2 regions of the Arthrobacter sp. PTI12 genome follow, and region 1 is predicted to be linked to the other one. Evidence: riboswitches for the same ligand, from Rfam matches in the RefSeq annotation. Region 1 holds a riboswitch; the other holds the start of a gene.

Region 1 (7,789 bases):
ATTCTTGATCGCACCGCCGTTGAGGTCCGCTCCGGAGCTGGCCGCCGTCGCCGACGTATTGGGCACCTTGTCCGTCCGCGTTGGCGCGAGCCGGACGGAGGACAGCGGCACCCCCAGCGCAGTCGCCGCAACCTGCCGCATCTTGGTATGCAGGCCCTGGCCCATCTCCGTGCCGCCGTGGTTGATGAGCACCGACCCGTCCTTATACACGTGCACCAGCGCGCCGGCCTGGTTGAACGCGGTCAGGTTAAAGGAGATGCCGAACTTCACCGGGGTCAAGCCTAGCGCCCGCTTCACATTCGGGTGCGAGGCGTTGAACTTCGCGATCTCCTCGCGGCGCCGGGCAACGTCCGCACGGTCCGAGAGTGACTGCCAGATCGCCTGAAGGCGTTCGGCGTGCCGCACCGGCTGCCCGTACGGCGTGCTCTGCCCGGGCTCATAGAAATTACGATGACGAAGCTCACTCGGATCCAGCCCCAGCAACGGCGCGCACCGGCCAAGTAGATCCTCGATCACGAGCATCCCCTGCGGACCGCCGAAGCCTCGGAACGCCGTCTGCGACGTCTTATTGGTTTTCGCGATCCGGCCGTTCACCTCGATGTTCGGGATGTAGTAGGCATTGTCGATGTGGCACAACGCCCGCTGCAGCACAGGTTCGGAGAGGTCGAGGCTCCAACCGCCGTCGCTCGTGAGGGTGGCTTTCAGCGCCTGGAGGCGACCGTCGTCGTCGAACCCTGCCTCCCACGTGGCGTGGAAGGGGTGGCGCTTGCCGGACATGGTGATGTCCTGGGTGCGGTTCAGCCGCAGCCGGACGGGCCTGCCGGTAAGCGTGGCGCCGAGCGCCGCGATGGCCGCGAAGCCGTGCGGCTGCATCTCCTTGCCGCCGAATCCGCCGCCCATGCGGAGGCACTGCACTGTGACGTCGTGACTGGATAGGTTCAGCACGTGCGCCACGATTTCCTGCGTCTCGGAGGGGTGCTGGGTGCTGCACTGGATGAACACCTGCCCGGACTCGTCGATGTAGGCGAACGATGCGTGCGTTTCCAGGTAGAAGTGCTCCTGCCCGCTGAACTGGAACTCGCCACTGAACCGGTGCGCTGCATCCTCGAGCGCCTTGTCCGGCTCGCCGCGAGCAACCGTCGGGCGGTTCCCCTGGAAGCTCTCGGCCGCGATGGCTTCCTCAACAGTGATCAACGACGGCAACGGCTCGTAATCGACCTCCACCGCCTCCGCGCCGAGGCGCGCGGCTTCTAGCGACTCCCCCAGCACCCAGCACACGGCGTGGCCGTAGAACATCACTTCGCTGGGGAAGAGCGGTTCGTCATGCTTGATCCCGGCGTCGTTCACGCCTGGAACGTCCGTCGCCGTTAGTACCCTGACGACGCCCGGAACCTCCAGCGCGGGCTCGGTGCGCAGGCCAGCTATGCGGGCGTGAGCATGCGCCGACTGAACCGGCCAGGCATGCAGCGCGTTCGAGCTGCGGACAACCAGGTCATCCGTATACAGAGCCGTACCGGTGACGTGGGCTGCGGCGCTTTCGTGGGATACGGGGACACCGACCACGGGGTTTACTGGGCGATCCGACAGCGACTTCACTTGGCCACCTCCAGATCTTCAGCGTTCTCAGCATGGAATCTCAGCAGCGCCTGTCTCAGCATCGCCGAGCGGTACAGCGAGCTGGCCCGCATGTCATCGATCGGCGTTCCTTCACCCGCCATGACGACGGCGGCGGCGGCCACCGTGTCCGACGTCCAGGGTTGACCGACGAGCGCCTCTTCCGTCGCGAGAGCGCGGATTGGCGTCGCTGCCACACCGCCGAGTCCGATGCGCACGGAGGTTACGACGCCGCCGCTGAGTTGCAGTGCGATGGCCACGGACACACTTGAGATGTCGTCGAAGCGCCGCTTCGCGATCTTGTAAAACGCGGTGCTTTCGGCGAGCGGCAACGGGATGCGAATAGCGCGGAGCATTTCGTGCGGCTGACGAACACTCTGGCGGTAGCCGGTGTAGTACTCGGACAACGGAACTTCGCGCTCTCCGTCTGTGGAGGAGAGGACAATTCTTGCGTCGAGCGCCAGGAAAACCGGCGCGGAGTCGCCGATGGGCGAACCCGTGGAGAGGTTCCCACCGAAGGTCGCGGCGTTACGGATCAGCCGGGAGGCGAACTGCGGGAAAAGGTAACCCAACAGCGGGACGCGGCCGTCGAGCGCCCGCTCGACTTCAGAGAGTGTCAGCGCGGCGCCGATCTCGATGGAATCGGCGTCGAACGTCAGCGCCCGGAGTTCCTCCAGCCGATCAATCGCGAGGACCAGCGGCGGGCGGGAATGCCGCAAGTTCACCTCAACGCCGAGGTCCGTGGCACCGGCAACAAGCTTCACGTCAGAACTGTCGCGCAGCGTCTGGTGGACCTCATCAAGCGACTGTGGACGAATGAAGTCCGATTCACCGCTGACGCGTGTGTGCTTTGCAGCAGGGGCCGGTCGGCTTTGGCGGTCCAGCAGCGGATCCGAATCATCTGGTGTTTCCAGCGCGTACGCTGCGTCACGGATCGGCCGGTAGCCGGTGCAGCGGCACAGGTTCCCGCTGAGCGCATGGAGGTCAAACCCGTTGGGGCCGCATTCGTGGTCGGTTGCATGCTCTTCACCGACGACGGCGGTTCCTGTCTCCTTGTCTTCCTGCGCCGGCGAGCGCTCCGGTCGGTAATATTCAGCAGCCATCGAGCAGACAAATCCCGGGGTGCAGTAGCCACACTGCGAGCCGCCGCGCTCCGCCATCTCGCGCTGTACAGGGTGGAGATCTTCCGGCGTGCACGCATCGGAGACGTTCCCGAGACCCTCAGCGGTGACGATTTCCTGACCGTCGAAGGCCAGTGCCGGCGGGAGACACGCATTGACCGAGGTCCATCGGCTGCGATCGGATCCGTCCGGGCGGGCTACGAGGACCGCGCAGGCGCCGCACTCCCCCTCGGCGCAGCCTTCCTTCGATCCCGTGAGCCCTTCGTCCCGCAACCAGTCGAGTAATCGAATGTGGGGGTTTGTTCCGCTGCAGTCCCGGACTTTGCCGTTGACGGTTACCTTGATTCCGTCCATCATTCACGCTCCCGTACTAACCGGACCGACGCGCCAACCGAACTGCCTGAAGCGTGTCAAACTGTTCGTTACGTAGTTTCGGTGTGACCTAGCGTACACCCACCGAGCGGAACTTCGTTTCCACCATGCGATAGAAAGGAGCAAAGTTTTGAGCACAACAAGTCCTGCTGCCGAGGAAGAGCGGCGACTTCGGTTGTTGAAGTTCAGGGAGGCAGTGGATGCGGCATCGAGCGCTAGTGCCGCTGGCCATCGATACGAGACTGCCCTCTGGGAGCGTACAGAACTGGCTGACGTAGAGAAGTCACTGAACTAGACGGACCCAGTCGTACAGGAGTTGCGTGAAGACTCAACCAACCGGTAGTCTGTGAATCGCGTCACCTGTCAGTGACGCACGCTTTCGATCCGCGGCGGGAGAGTCCTGCCGGTACGTTCAGCAGGCGCCGTAGGAGCAAATCCTCCCCAGGAATCTCTCAGGCCCACGTACCGCCGCGGCGAGGCAACTCTGGAAAGCAGTCCGGGAAACCGGGCTCACCGACGGTGCAAGTGGATCCTGAGAACATCAGGAAAAACGGAAACTCTCAGGTCCAATACAGAGCGGGGAGGAACCCAAGTCATCGTGGTGTTTTGCGCCACCTGAGTTATGGAGTTCCTCATATGACAGTCCAGTCATCCGTCCCCACGTTCGCAGACCGCCACATCGGTGCGCGCCGCCAGGACCACATCAGCACGATGCTCAAGGCTGTTGGCTATGACACCGTCGACGGCCTCGTTGACAGTGCCGTTCCCGATTCCATTCGTCAGGAAAGCCCGCTCGGGCTGGACAGTGCGCTCAGCGAAGTCCAGGTGCTGGCCGAACTGCGAAGGCTTGCGGGCAGGAACAAGACCGCCGTCCAGATGATCGGTCAGGGCTACTACGACACCGTCACGCCGGCAGTGATCCGCCGCAATATCCTCGAGGCGCCCGCCTGGTACACGGCCTACACGCCTTATCAGCCCGAGATCTCGCAGGGCCGGCTCGAGGCGCTGCTCAACTTCCAGACCATGGTGCAGGATCTCACTGCCCTGCCGGTGGCCAACGCTTCCCTTCTCGATGAAGCCACGGCGGTGGCCGAGGCCGTGCTGCTCATGCGCCGGGCCAACAAGAACAAGGCCGTCAAGGACGGCAAGACGGTCCTCGACGCGGACTGCCTGCCCCAGACCATTGCGATCGTCCTCGGCCGCGCAGAGGCGCTCGGATTCGAGGTTGAGGTCGCTGACCTCTCGCAGGGACTCCCGGAAGGCGACATCAACGGCGTCGTCCTCCAGCAGCCGGGCGTCTCCGGCCGTGTCTGGGACCAGACCTCCGTCATCGCAGAAGCGAAGGAGCGCGGTGCGCTGGTCACGGTCGCCGCTGACCTCCTCGCACTGACGCTCATCACCCCTCCGGGTGAGCAGGGAGCGGATGTCGCCGTCGGTTCCACCCAGCGCCTCGGTGTTCCACTGTTCTTCGGCGGACCGCACGCCGCCTACATGGCCGTGCGCGACGGCATGGAACGCACCCTTCCAGGCCGCATCGTCGGCGTCTCGAAGGACAACGCCGGCGCCACCGCCTACCGCCTGGCCCTTCAGACCCGCGAGCAGCACATCCGCCGCGAGAAGGCCACGTCGAACATCTGCACCGCGCAGGCGCTGCTGGCTATCGTGTCTTCCTTCTACGCCGTCTACCACGGCCCGGACGGACTGAAGGCCATTGCCCAGAACGTCCACAGCAGCGCCCGTGCGCTCGCCACCACGCTGAAGGCCGCCGGCTGGGAACTCGTGAGCGACTCCTTCTTCGACACCCTCACCGTCCGCGTCCCCCGCGACGCCGCCAAGGTGGTCTCCGCCGCCGAATCCCGCGGCATCAACCTGCGCCTGGTCGATGCCGACACCGTCGGCATCTCAGTCGATGAAACGACGACGCCGGAAATCCTCTCCGCCGTGTCCGCCGCCTTTGGCGCCGGCCAGGTAAGGGAAGCCGCAGGCTTCGAGCTGCCCGCCGCCGCGGTGCGCACCTCGGAATATCTTCAGCACCCGGTCTTCAACACGCACCGCTCCGAGACTCAGCTGCTGCGCTACATCCGCAGGCTCTCGGACCGCGACCTCGCGCTGGACCGCACCATGATCCCGCTGGGCTCCTGCACCATGAAGCTGAACGCCACCGCCGAAATGGAGGCCATTTCGTGGCCGGAATTCGCTTCGATCCACCCTTTCGCCCCGGATTCCCAGACCGAAGGCTGGCGCGAGCTGATCGACGGACTCGAAGCCGACCTTGCTGAGATCACCGGGTACGACCAGGTCTCCATTCAGCCCAACGCCGGTTCACAGGGTGAGCTCGCCGGGTTGCTCGCTATCCGCGGGTACCACGCCTCCCGCGGCGAGGGCCAGCGCAACGTCTGCCTGATCCCTGCGTCCGCACATGGCACCAACGCTGCTTCCGCCGTTCTCGCGGGTATGAAGGTTGTCGTCGTAGCCACGGCTTCGGACGGCACCATCGACCACGGGGACCTCCGGGCGAAGATCGAAGCCCACCGGGATGCACTCTCCGCGATCATGATCACCTATCCGTCCACCCACGGCGTGTACGACGCCGACGTCCGTGAAGTCTGCGATGCGGTGCACGAGGCCGGCGGCCAGGTCTACGTCGACGGCGCAAACCTGAACGCGCTCGTTGGCCTTGCCCAGCCGGGCAAGTTCGGCGGGGACGTCTCTCACCTGAATTTGCACAAGACCTTCTGCATCCCGCACGGCGGCGGCGGTCCCGGCGTCGGGCCGGTGGCTGCAAAGGCACACCTGGCACCGTTCATGCCGGGCGACGCGAACAAGTCCGCCCATGAGGCAGGGCACGGTGTTGCGATTTCCGCATCCCGCTTCGGTTCCGCGGGCGTCCTGCCAATCTCCTGGGCGTATGTGAAGCTGATGGGCGGCCAGGGCCTCACCGAAGCCACCAAGTCCGCCCTCCTGGCAGCGAACTACATTGCCGCCCGGTTGACCGAACACTTCCCGGTCCTCTACACCGGCGAGAGCGGCCTTGTGGCGCACGAGTGCATCCTGGACCTTCGCGAGCTCACAGCGCGCACGGGGGTCACGGCCGAGGACGTTGCCAAGCGCCTCATCGACTTCGGGTTCCATGCCCCCACGCTGTCCTTCCCCGTGGCGGGCACGCTGATGGTGGAACCGACCGAGTCCGAGGACCTCGCGGAAATCGACCGCTTCATCGAAGCAATGGTGACCATCCGCAAGGAAATGGAGCAGGTCGCCACCGGAGATTTCACTATCGGGGAATCGCCGCTCCGCAACGCACCGCACACGGCTGCCGCCGTCGTCACCTCAGAGTGGGAGCGCCGTTACCCGCGCGAGCAGGGCGCTTTCCCCATCTCCTCCCTCCGGCAGGACAAGTACTTCCCGCCGGTTGGCCGCATCGACGGCGCCGCGGGAGACCGTAACCTGGTCTGCTCCTGCCCTCCCCTCACCGCTTTCGAAGACTAAGGATTCCTCGATGACTGAGAAGTACACAGCACTCTACGACCAGCACAAGCTGGCCGGCGCCTCATTCACCGACTTCGGCGGCTGGCAGATGCCCCTGAAGTACAGCTCCGAACTCGCCGAGCACCACGCAGTGCGCAAAGCGGCCGGGCTGTTTGACCTCTCCCACATGGGAGAAGTCTGGGTCACCGGCCCGGACGCCGCGGCCTTCCTTGACTACGCACTGGCCGGGAAGCTCTCAGCAGTGGCAGTCGGAAAAGCCAAGTACTCGCTGATCTGCCAGGAAGACGGCGGCATCATCGACGACCTGATTTCCTACCGCCGCGGGGAGGAGAAGTACCTGGTGGTGCCGAACGCCGGCAACGCGCCAGTGGTCGCCGCGGAATTGCTTGAAAGGGCCGCCAACTTCGATGTGACCATCGACGACGTCTCTGCCCATACGTCACTGATCGCTGTCCAGGGACCCAAAGCCGAGGAAATCCTGCTCACGCTGGTGCCCGCCGAACAGCAGTCACTCGTCACCGAACTCAAGTACTACGCGGCGGTCGAGGTTGAGATTCAGGGGAACGGCGCAGCCAAGGAACTGCTCCTGGCCCGCACCGGGTACACCGGCGAGGACGGCTTCGAAATCTACGTACCGAACGAGGATGCCCCGGCTCTGTGGGAGGCTCTGCTGGAGACCGGGACCGGGCAAGGCCTCATCCCCGCCGGCCTCGCATCCCGCGACTCCCTGCGCCTTGAGGCAGGCATGCCGCTGTACGGAAACGAACTCTCCCGCGAGGGCAACCCCTACGCCGCAGGTCTTGGCCCGGTCGTCTCGCTGGCCAAGGAATCCGACTTCATCGGCAAGACCGCGCTGGCTGAACTCAAGGCAGCCGGCGCCGGCTCCACCACCGGACGCAAGCTCGTGGGCCTCAAGGGCCTCGGACGCCGCGCAGGCCGCAGCCACTATCCCGTGCTGAAAGACGGCAAGGTGGTGGGCGAAGTGACCTCCGGCCAGCCCTCCCCCACCCTGGGCTACCCGATCGCCCTGGCCTACGTCGATGTCGAACTCAGCGAGCCCGGCACTGCTCTGGACATCGACCTGCGCGGCAAGCCCGAGCCGTTCGAAGTTGTCGCGCTGCCGTTCTACAAGCGTTCGAAGTAGTCCTGCGGCACCTCCGCCAGAGTCGGCATTTTCACGCGTGCTGCTTCGC
Region 2 (7,789 bases), 120 kb from region 1:
TTGGTCGACCCCCGCCGGATGGTGTCCTGCATGACGTCCCAGATCTCGAGCAGGCCGTTGCGGATCTCAGTCTCGGACCGGACGGCCAGTTCATTGGCCAGCACAATCCCGGAAAAGGACTTTCCCGTCGATGCTGCAAGGCCGAGCAACTGTTCGCCGGATTCAAACGGGTAGGGAATCGCGACGGTCTGTTCCGCGGACAGGTCGGTGCCGATCTGGTCCTCGTCCAGAACGAAACCCCCGCCCACCGAGTAGTATTCGCGGGCGAATAAGAGTATGCCCTCAGCGTTATATACCGAGAAGCGCATCCCATTGGTGTGGTAGTCCAGCCGCTGCTTGCGGTGCAGAACAAGATCTTTCTCCGGATCAAAAGCTACATCGTGGGAGCCGGCCAGACGAAGGGTCTTTGTTTTCGAGATTTCCTCCACACGAGGTTCAGCGCGTTCCGGATCGGTAAGGTGCGGCTGCTCGCCCTCGAGCCCCAGGATCACGGCCTTGACTGTTCCGTGCCCATGACCGGTTACGCCCAACGAACCGAACAGTTCAGCATCGACGTGCTGGACCTGTTCCAGCAGCCCCTGCTCCACCACCATCCGGGTGAAGAGAAAGGCCGCCGTCATGGGCCCGCCCGTGTGTGAACTGGACGGACCTATCCCGATTTTGAAGAGGTCGAAGGCGCTGATGGTCATGAGCGGCCCGGACGTTTGTAGAACGGCAGCTCAACGACGGTGAAACCCTCCGGACGTCCGCGCAGGTCAACCTGCAGTTCCGTGCCCGGTTCGCTCAACGCTGTGTCAACGTAAGCGAGGGCAACCGGGTACCCGAGGGTCGGGCTCGGAAGGCCGGACGTAACGGTACCTACGGTCTGTCCGTTCGAAACGACGTCGTACCCTGCACGGGCAGACCGGCGTCCGGTACCACGCAAACCGACCAGCTTTCGCTCCGGTGTTTCGGCCTTCAGCGGCTCCAGCACGGAGCGGCCCACGAAGTTCTCGGTCTTCTTCAGGCTGACGACACCGCCCAATCCCGCTTCAAACGGATTTGTCTCCAGGCCGAGCTCATGACCGTACAACGGCATGCCGGCTTCAAGGCGAAGCGAGTCCCGCGAGGCCAGCCCGCAGGGCGCCAGGCCATGGTTGGTTCCTGCCTCGGTCACGGCTTTCCACAGCTGTACGGCCTGCGCGTTCTCGATGAAAAGTTCAAAGCCATCCTCGCCGGTGTAGCCGGTGCGGGCGAGGAGGACCGGCTGACCGGCGAGCTCCACGCGAACGGCGGCGTAGTACTTGAGCGAGGTGATGGCGTCGCGGTCTGCAGCCGGCGCCATGCCGAGCAGGATCGCCTCCGCGTTCGGTCCCTGCACCGCGATGAGAGCGGTCTCCTCCGACTGATCCTGCACAGTGACATCGAAGTCGGCAGCACGCTGCTGCAGCTCGGCAGCAACCGTGTCGGAGTTCGAGGCGTTGGGCACCACAAGGAACTGGTCCTCGGCGAGACGGTACGTGATGAGGTCATCAATCACTCCGCCGCCCTCGGTGCAGATGAGGGAGTACTTGGCCTTCCCCACCGCCATGATCTCCATATTTCCCACGAGGGCATAGTTGAGGAAGCTGGCTGCCTGCGGCCCAGTGACCATCACCTCGCCCATGTGCGAAAGGTCGAAAATGCCGGCGGCCCGGCGAACCGTGTGGTGCTCTTCAAGTTCGCTGCGGTACTTCAGGGGCATCTGCCAACCGCCGAAGTCGGTGAATGCCGCACCGAGTTCCTGGTGCTGGGCATACAGCGCTGTCTGCTTTGTCATGGCGATCCCTTAGTCCTCGAAGTCTTCGATCGGCGGGCACGAGCACACGAGGTTCCTGTCACCGTGGGCGCCGTCGATACGGCGGACCGGCGGGAAGTACTTGTCGTGGCGCAGCGTCCGCAGCGGGAATGCAGCCAGTTCCCGGGAGTAGGCCTGCGACCACTCGTCACTGATGAGCGTCTGTGCGGTATGCGGTGCCTGGCGAAGCGGACTCTCCTCCAGCTGCCATTCGCCTGTTCCGACGCGGTCGATCTCGTGTCGGATGGCGATCATCGCCTCGACAAAACGGTCCAGTTCGCGCAGGTCCTCGGACTCCGTGGGCTCCACCATCAACGTGCCCGCTACCGGGAAGCTCAGCGTCGGGGCGTGGAAGCCGTAATCGATGAGGCGCTTGGCCACGTCTTCGGCTGTCACACCGGTCTTCGCGGTAAGTGCGCGAAGGTCCAGAATGCACTCGTGCGCCACGAGTCCGTTCTCACCCGAGTAGAGCACCGGGAAGTATTCATTGAGGCGGGCGGCGACGTAGTTCGCTGCAAGGAGCGCGGACTTCGTGGCTGCCGTCAGGCCCTCGCTTCCCATCAGCGCCACATAGGCCCAGGAAATCGGCAGTACGCCTGCTGAACCGAAGCGGGAGGCGGAGATAGGGACGCCGGCTGTGTTGCTGTTGTCTACACCAGCTGCGCTATTCGCATCTCCAGGCAGGAAGGGGGCAAGGTGCTCCGCCACTGCTACCGGCCCGACACCGGGACCTCCGCCGCCGTGCGGGATGCAGAACGTCTTGTGCAGGTTCAGGTGGGAAACATCACCACCGAACTCACCCGGCTTTGCTAGCCCGACCAGCGCGTTAAGGTTTGCGCCGTCGATGTAGACCTGACCGCCCGCGCCATGCACCTGGTCGCAGACCCAGCGGACGTCCTCCTCGAAAACGCCATGCGTGGACGGGTAGGTGATCATGATCGCAGACAGGGAATCCTTGTTCGCCTCGATCTTTGCCTGGAGATCATCGTGATCGATGTTGCCGTTTCCGGCTGTCTTGACCACAACCACCTTCATGCCGGCGAGCACAGCAGAGGCGGCGTTGGTGCCGTGTGCTGACGATGGGATGAGGCACACTGTGCGAGCCTCATCACCGCGTGAAAGATGGTACTTGCGGATGGCCAGCAGACCGGCGAGTTCGCCCTGGGAGCCGGCGTTCGGCTGAATCGACACCCTGGCGTAGCCGGTGATTTCAGCGAGACGGCCCTCCAGGTCATCAATCAGCTGGCGCCAGCCCTCGGTCTGGTGCTCGGGGGCGAACGGATGGATGGTTGCGAACTCGGGCCAGGAGATCGGTTCCATCTCAACCGTGGCGTTGAGCTTCATGGTGCAGGATCCCAACGGAATCATGGTGCGGTCCAGTGCCAGGTCGCGGTCCGAGAGACCGCGCAGGTAGCGCAGCATCTGGGTCTCTGAGCGGTGGAGGGAGAACACGGGATGGGTCATATAGGACGACGTCCGTTGCAGGTCAGCAGGGATTGCAGTCTCCGCGTCGGCTGACAGATTTACCCCGAAGATCTCGGCGATGGTTTCAAGGTGAGCGTCCGTGGTGGTCTCGTCACAGGAGATGCCGACGTGATCGGCATCGACCAACCGCAGGTTGATGCCGCGCTCCTCGGCCTTGCGGACAATGCTCTCGGACTGGCCCTCGACCTTCACGAGAAGGGTGTCGAAGAAGGACTCGTGGACCGTCCCTGGAACGGCTGCAGCGAGCCGCGCCGCCTTTCCATGGACACGTTCCGCGATCGCCTTCAGCCCGTCGGGACCGTGGTAAACGGCGTACATGCTGGCAACGATCGCGAGGAGCGCCTGAGCGGTACAGATGTTCGACGTAGCCTTCTCGCGGCGGATGTGCTGCTCACGTGTTTGCAGTGCAAGCCGGTAGGCGGGTGCGCCGTCGGAATCCTTCGACACCCCAACAAGGCGGCCGGGGAGCATGCGCTCCAGGCCCTTTCGAACGGCCATGTACGCAGCGTGTGGTCCGCCGAAGAACAGCGGCACACCGAAACGCTGGGCGGAGCCGACGGCGATATCCGCGCCCTGCTCCCCCGGAGGGGTGATCAGGGTCAGCGCTAGCAGGTCCGCTGCGACCGTCACCAGGGCGCCGCCGTCGTGCGCTTTCGCGACCATGTCCGTGTGGTTGCGGAGCGTGCCGGATGTCCCGGGCTGCTGGAGGACGACGCCGTTGATGTCGCCGTCCGGCAATCCCTTTGAGAGGTCAGCGATCTCGATATCAAAGCCCAGCGCCTCAGCGCGGCCCTGCACGACGGCGATGGTCTGGGGGAGGCATTCCGCGTCCAGGATGGTTCGTCCCTTGTTCTTGCCGGAGCGACGCATCAGGAGGACGGCCTCGGCAACGGCCGATGCTTCATCGAGCAGGGAGGCGTTGGCGATGGGCAGCGCAGTGAGGTCCTGGACCATCGTCTGGAAGTTCAGCAGGGCTTCAAGACGGCCCTGGGAGATTTCCGGCTGGTAGGGCGTGTAGGCGGTGTACCAGGCGGGAGCCTCAAGCACATTGCGGCGGATGACAGGAGGGGTGACCGTGTCGTAGTAGCCCTGACCGATCATCTGCACGGCGGTCTTGTTCTTCGCGGCGATGCTGCGCAGTTCCGCCAGGACCTCCGACTCGCTCAGCGCAGACGGAATGTCCAGGCCCTCGTTGATACGGATGCTCGCCGGCACCGCAACATCGACGAGTTTGTCCAGGCTGGGGTAGCCCAGGACCTTGAGCATCTGCTCGGCGTCGTCCGAGCGGGGACCGATGTGGCGGTCGGAGAAAGTTGATTCCGTCTGGTGCGTCATGAGGAACTCCGTGAATCAGTGTGCGTGCAGGGCGCGCGGACAGGTGGGTGGGTTCCTCCCCGCTCTGTCTTGGACCTGAGAGATTCCGTGAACACAGGGTTCACCTTGCACCGTCGGTGAGCACAACCTATCTTCAGCTGCGCTACTTTCCAGAGTTGCCTTTCCGCTGCGGTGCTGGGCCTGAGAGATTCCTGGGGAGGGTTTGCTCCTACGGCGCCTGCCGGCTGTAGGTCAACGGCAGGACTCTCCCGCTGCGGGTCAAGGGCGTTTTATTACTGCGCTTTTCAGTTATGCGATCGTGATCAAGCTTACTCTTCGCTGAAATCGATCAGCAAAGGAGTGCGCTCACGATGACCTTCCCAACTGCGGCACCGGCAGCCCGAACACGTCCTTGAGTGCAAGTTTTGCCGCGTGATAACCGCCCATCCCGTGCACGCCCGGGCCGGGCGGGGTCGATGCTGAGCACAGATAGAGGCCCTTCCCCGGCATCCGCCAAGGGCGCGGCCCGAATGAGGGACGCGCCAGCAGCTGAGGGATGGTCACCGCGCCACCGCTGAAGTCACCGCCCACGTAATTGGCGTTGTACTGCTCAAGGTCAGCTGCAGTCATGACGTGTGAACGCACGACGACGTCGCGGAAGCCGGGCGCGAAACGTTCGATCTGCCGCACAATGGCCTCCGTCATGTCCCGCGTGGAACCGTTGGGCACGTGGCAGTAAGTCCACAGAACCTGCCGTCCGTGGGGTGCACGGGAAGAATCGAACAGGGAAGGCTGCGAAACCAGCACGTACGGTTTTTCCGGATGGCGTCCGGCGGCCACGTCGGCTTCCGACGCCGCCACTTCAGCCCGGGTTCCGCCCGCATGAACTGTGCCGGCCGCTCGTACTTCCTCGTTTGCCCACGGCACCGGCCCCGAGAGGATGAAGTCAACCTTGCAGGCGCCGTCCCCGAAGCGGAACCGGTCCAGCATTGAGACGTAGCCCTGCGGGAGGCGATCGCCTGCCAGGCCGCCAACAGCACCGGGTGAGACATCGAGCAGGACTGCCTTTGCTCCGTCGAACTCGCCGACCGATTCAATCCGACGGGCAGTGTGGACGGCGCCGCCATGTGCCCGGATGTCATCCGCCATAGCGTTGACCAATGCCTGGGATCCGCCAACCGGAATGGGCCATCCCACGGCATGCGCCAACGCTCCGAGGGTGAGCCCGGCACCTGCAGCCGCGAGTGTGGGCAGGGCAGCAACGGCATGTGCGGCAACTCCGGTAAACAATGCCGCCGCCTCTTCCGTCGAGAAGCGCAGGTTCCACAGGCCAGTCCCCTGCTCGAGCGTCCTTGAACCGAGCAGGGCGGCCGCGACTGGATGCCGCGGGACCCGCAGGAACTGGTTGAGCCCGGTATCGACCACCCCATCAATGTGCTGCACGAGCGGGCGCATCAGTCGCCGCCAGGCCTGTCCGTCCTTGTCCAGACCGAGCGCCGTACGCCCAAGATCGCGGTACGCGAGTCCAGCACGGCCATTGTCCAGCGGATTGGCGTACGACAGCTCGGGAACCACGAAGGGAATCCGTTCCCGGAGACCGAACTCCCGGAAGAAGGGTGACGCCAACGCCATCGGATGCACAGCCGAACAAATGTCATGCACGTGTTCCGGCTCAAGCAGCTCCATGGTGCGTGACCCGCCGCCGATAGCTCGTTCGGCCTCAAATATCTCCACGCTCAAGCCTGCACGTGCCATCACGACGCCGGCAGCCAGCCCATTGGGGCCGGCACCGACAATCGCGACGTCCGCCATGGCTAGCTCTTCCCTCCGGACCGGTGGGCGCGAAGCGTGGACACGGACGAGGCTGCTCGCATGAGCAACGCGCGACCTTTGGCCGGCGCCGTTCTGCGGAATGAGAGCAGTCCAGCCACCACCTTGTACTTACCCGGGTTCAGCGGGATGTCATAAGTTGTGGGGAGGTCCACAACGTTCTTGGAGAAGTTCCGCTTGAACGTGGTGACGTTGACCAGTTGTGGGTAGTTCTCACTCACGATGCCGGTAAGCCCGCAAGCGGTATTGCCGGCAGCTTTGAGCTGTTTAAACGCTTCCCACAGCAACAGATAAGGCGCAAACGTCTTGCGCGCGTCGTGTGTGCTGCCCGCAAAATAGTAGACCGAGTAGCCGCGGTATTCGGTAGTGATCAACCAACTCACAGCCCTGCTGTCCACGTAGGCGACCATGAGCCGAAGATGATCCCCCAGAGTTGAGAGCAGCAACTCGTAGTATTCGGGGCCGAAGCTGGAGAAGCCGTCGCGCTCCGCTGTTTCCTGCAGAATCGGGTACAGGTCCGCCCTGAATACCTCGACCCAGCGTGCCCGCTCGATGGTCCGGACCTCCACGCCTGACCGTTCCGCACGACGGATACTGTTCCTGGCATTCGGCCGGAAAGACTTGAAGATTGCATCCTCGCCCGGCGTCAGGTCAACGACGATCTCGCGCTCATACCAGCCGTGCTCGATCGGGCCGGCTGCAGGAGGCAGCGGGTGTTTCACCTGCATGCGGACATAGAGAGGGTCTGTGCCCGGATCATCAGTGAACTGGTGCTGAACCGTGTGCATAAGACGGAGTTCAGCTTCCGCGGTACGGTCCGCGAACCATACGGGCCCGTTGATCGCGACCAGCGATTCTCGGAACCTGCGCCGCACCCGGAGGAAGCTCACCATCGCAGCCGGTGCGCCGTCGTCGTCGTCGTAGTAGGCCCACAATCCGTACGGTTCCCGGCCCAGACTGCGCTCGAAGTCCGCCCACTGCGGAGTCTGTTCGAGCGGAATGACGACATCGGGGCTTGCCGACGCCAACAGCTCGAATGCCTCTGGCGTTAGGCGCTCACTGCGGAAGACGGATTCTGTCACTGGGGGTCTTTCGGTGCGGTGATGGTGAGGTTTGGAGAGGACTCGCTCAACAGTACCGGAGCAGGCGCATGCCGGTCTGGAGCGCCATCGAAGGGGCCGCCTGCCGGATCGTCAATACCAATGCGCCGTGCGGGATCATATGTCGATTCAAGTATATGTTGCGCAACCCGATACAACAGGTAACCGGTGGCCAGTAGCCGCGCCAAGATCGCGGCGACATAGTAGGGGGAGTCGATATTGTTCTCCACCACGCCTGACGACG

The links. A riboswitch is a leader RNA that binds a small molecule or an ion and turns the genes downstream of it on or off. The one in region 1 is predicted to bind glycine.
Region 2: another riboswitch for glycine. It lies ahead of gcvP (aminomethyl-transferring glycine dehydrogenase); the one in region 1 lies ahead of gcvP (aminomethyl-transferring glycine dehydrogenase).

What each region holds. Positions count from the first base shown of each region.
Region 1 is NZ_CM155256.1:271,587-279,375, forward strand. It holds gene xdhB (xanthine dehydrogenase molybdopterin binding subunit) at 1-1,596, opposite strand, end outside; gene AC1MBU_RS01335 (xanthine dehydrogenase small subunit) at 1,593-3,089, opposite strand; gene AC1MBU_RS01340 (hypothetical protein) at 3,238-3,402, shown strand; glycine riboswitch at 3,488-3,585, shown strand; gene gcvP (aminomethyl-transferring glycine dehydrogenase) at 3,744-6,596, shown strand; gene gcvT (glycine cleavage system aminomethyltransferase GcvT) at 6,607-7,740, shown strand.
Region 2 is NZ_CM155256.1:386,787-394,575, forward strand. It holds gene AC1MBU_RS01920 (L-serine ammonia-lyase) at 1-689, opposite strand, end outside; gene gcvT (glycine cleavage system aminomethyltransferase GcvT) at 686-1,798, opposite strand; gene gcvP (aminomethyl-transferring glycine dehydrogenase) at 1,808-4,636, opposite strand; glycine riboswitch at 4,691-4,794, opposite strand; glycine riboswitch at 4,796-4,897, opposite strand; gene AC1MBU_RS01935 (phytoene desaturase family protein) at 4,982-6,427, opposite strand; gene AC1MBU_RS01940 (lipid II:glycine glycyltransferase FemX) at 6,430-7,527, opposite strand; gene AC1MBU_RS01945 (hypothetical protein) at 7,524-7,789, opposite strand, start outside.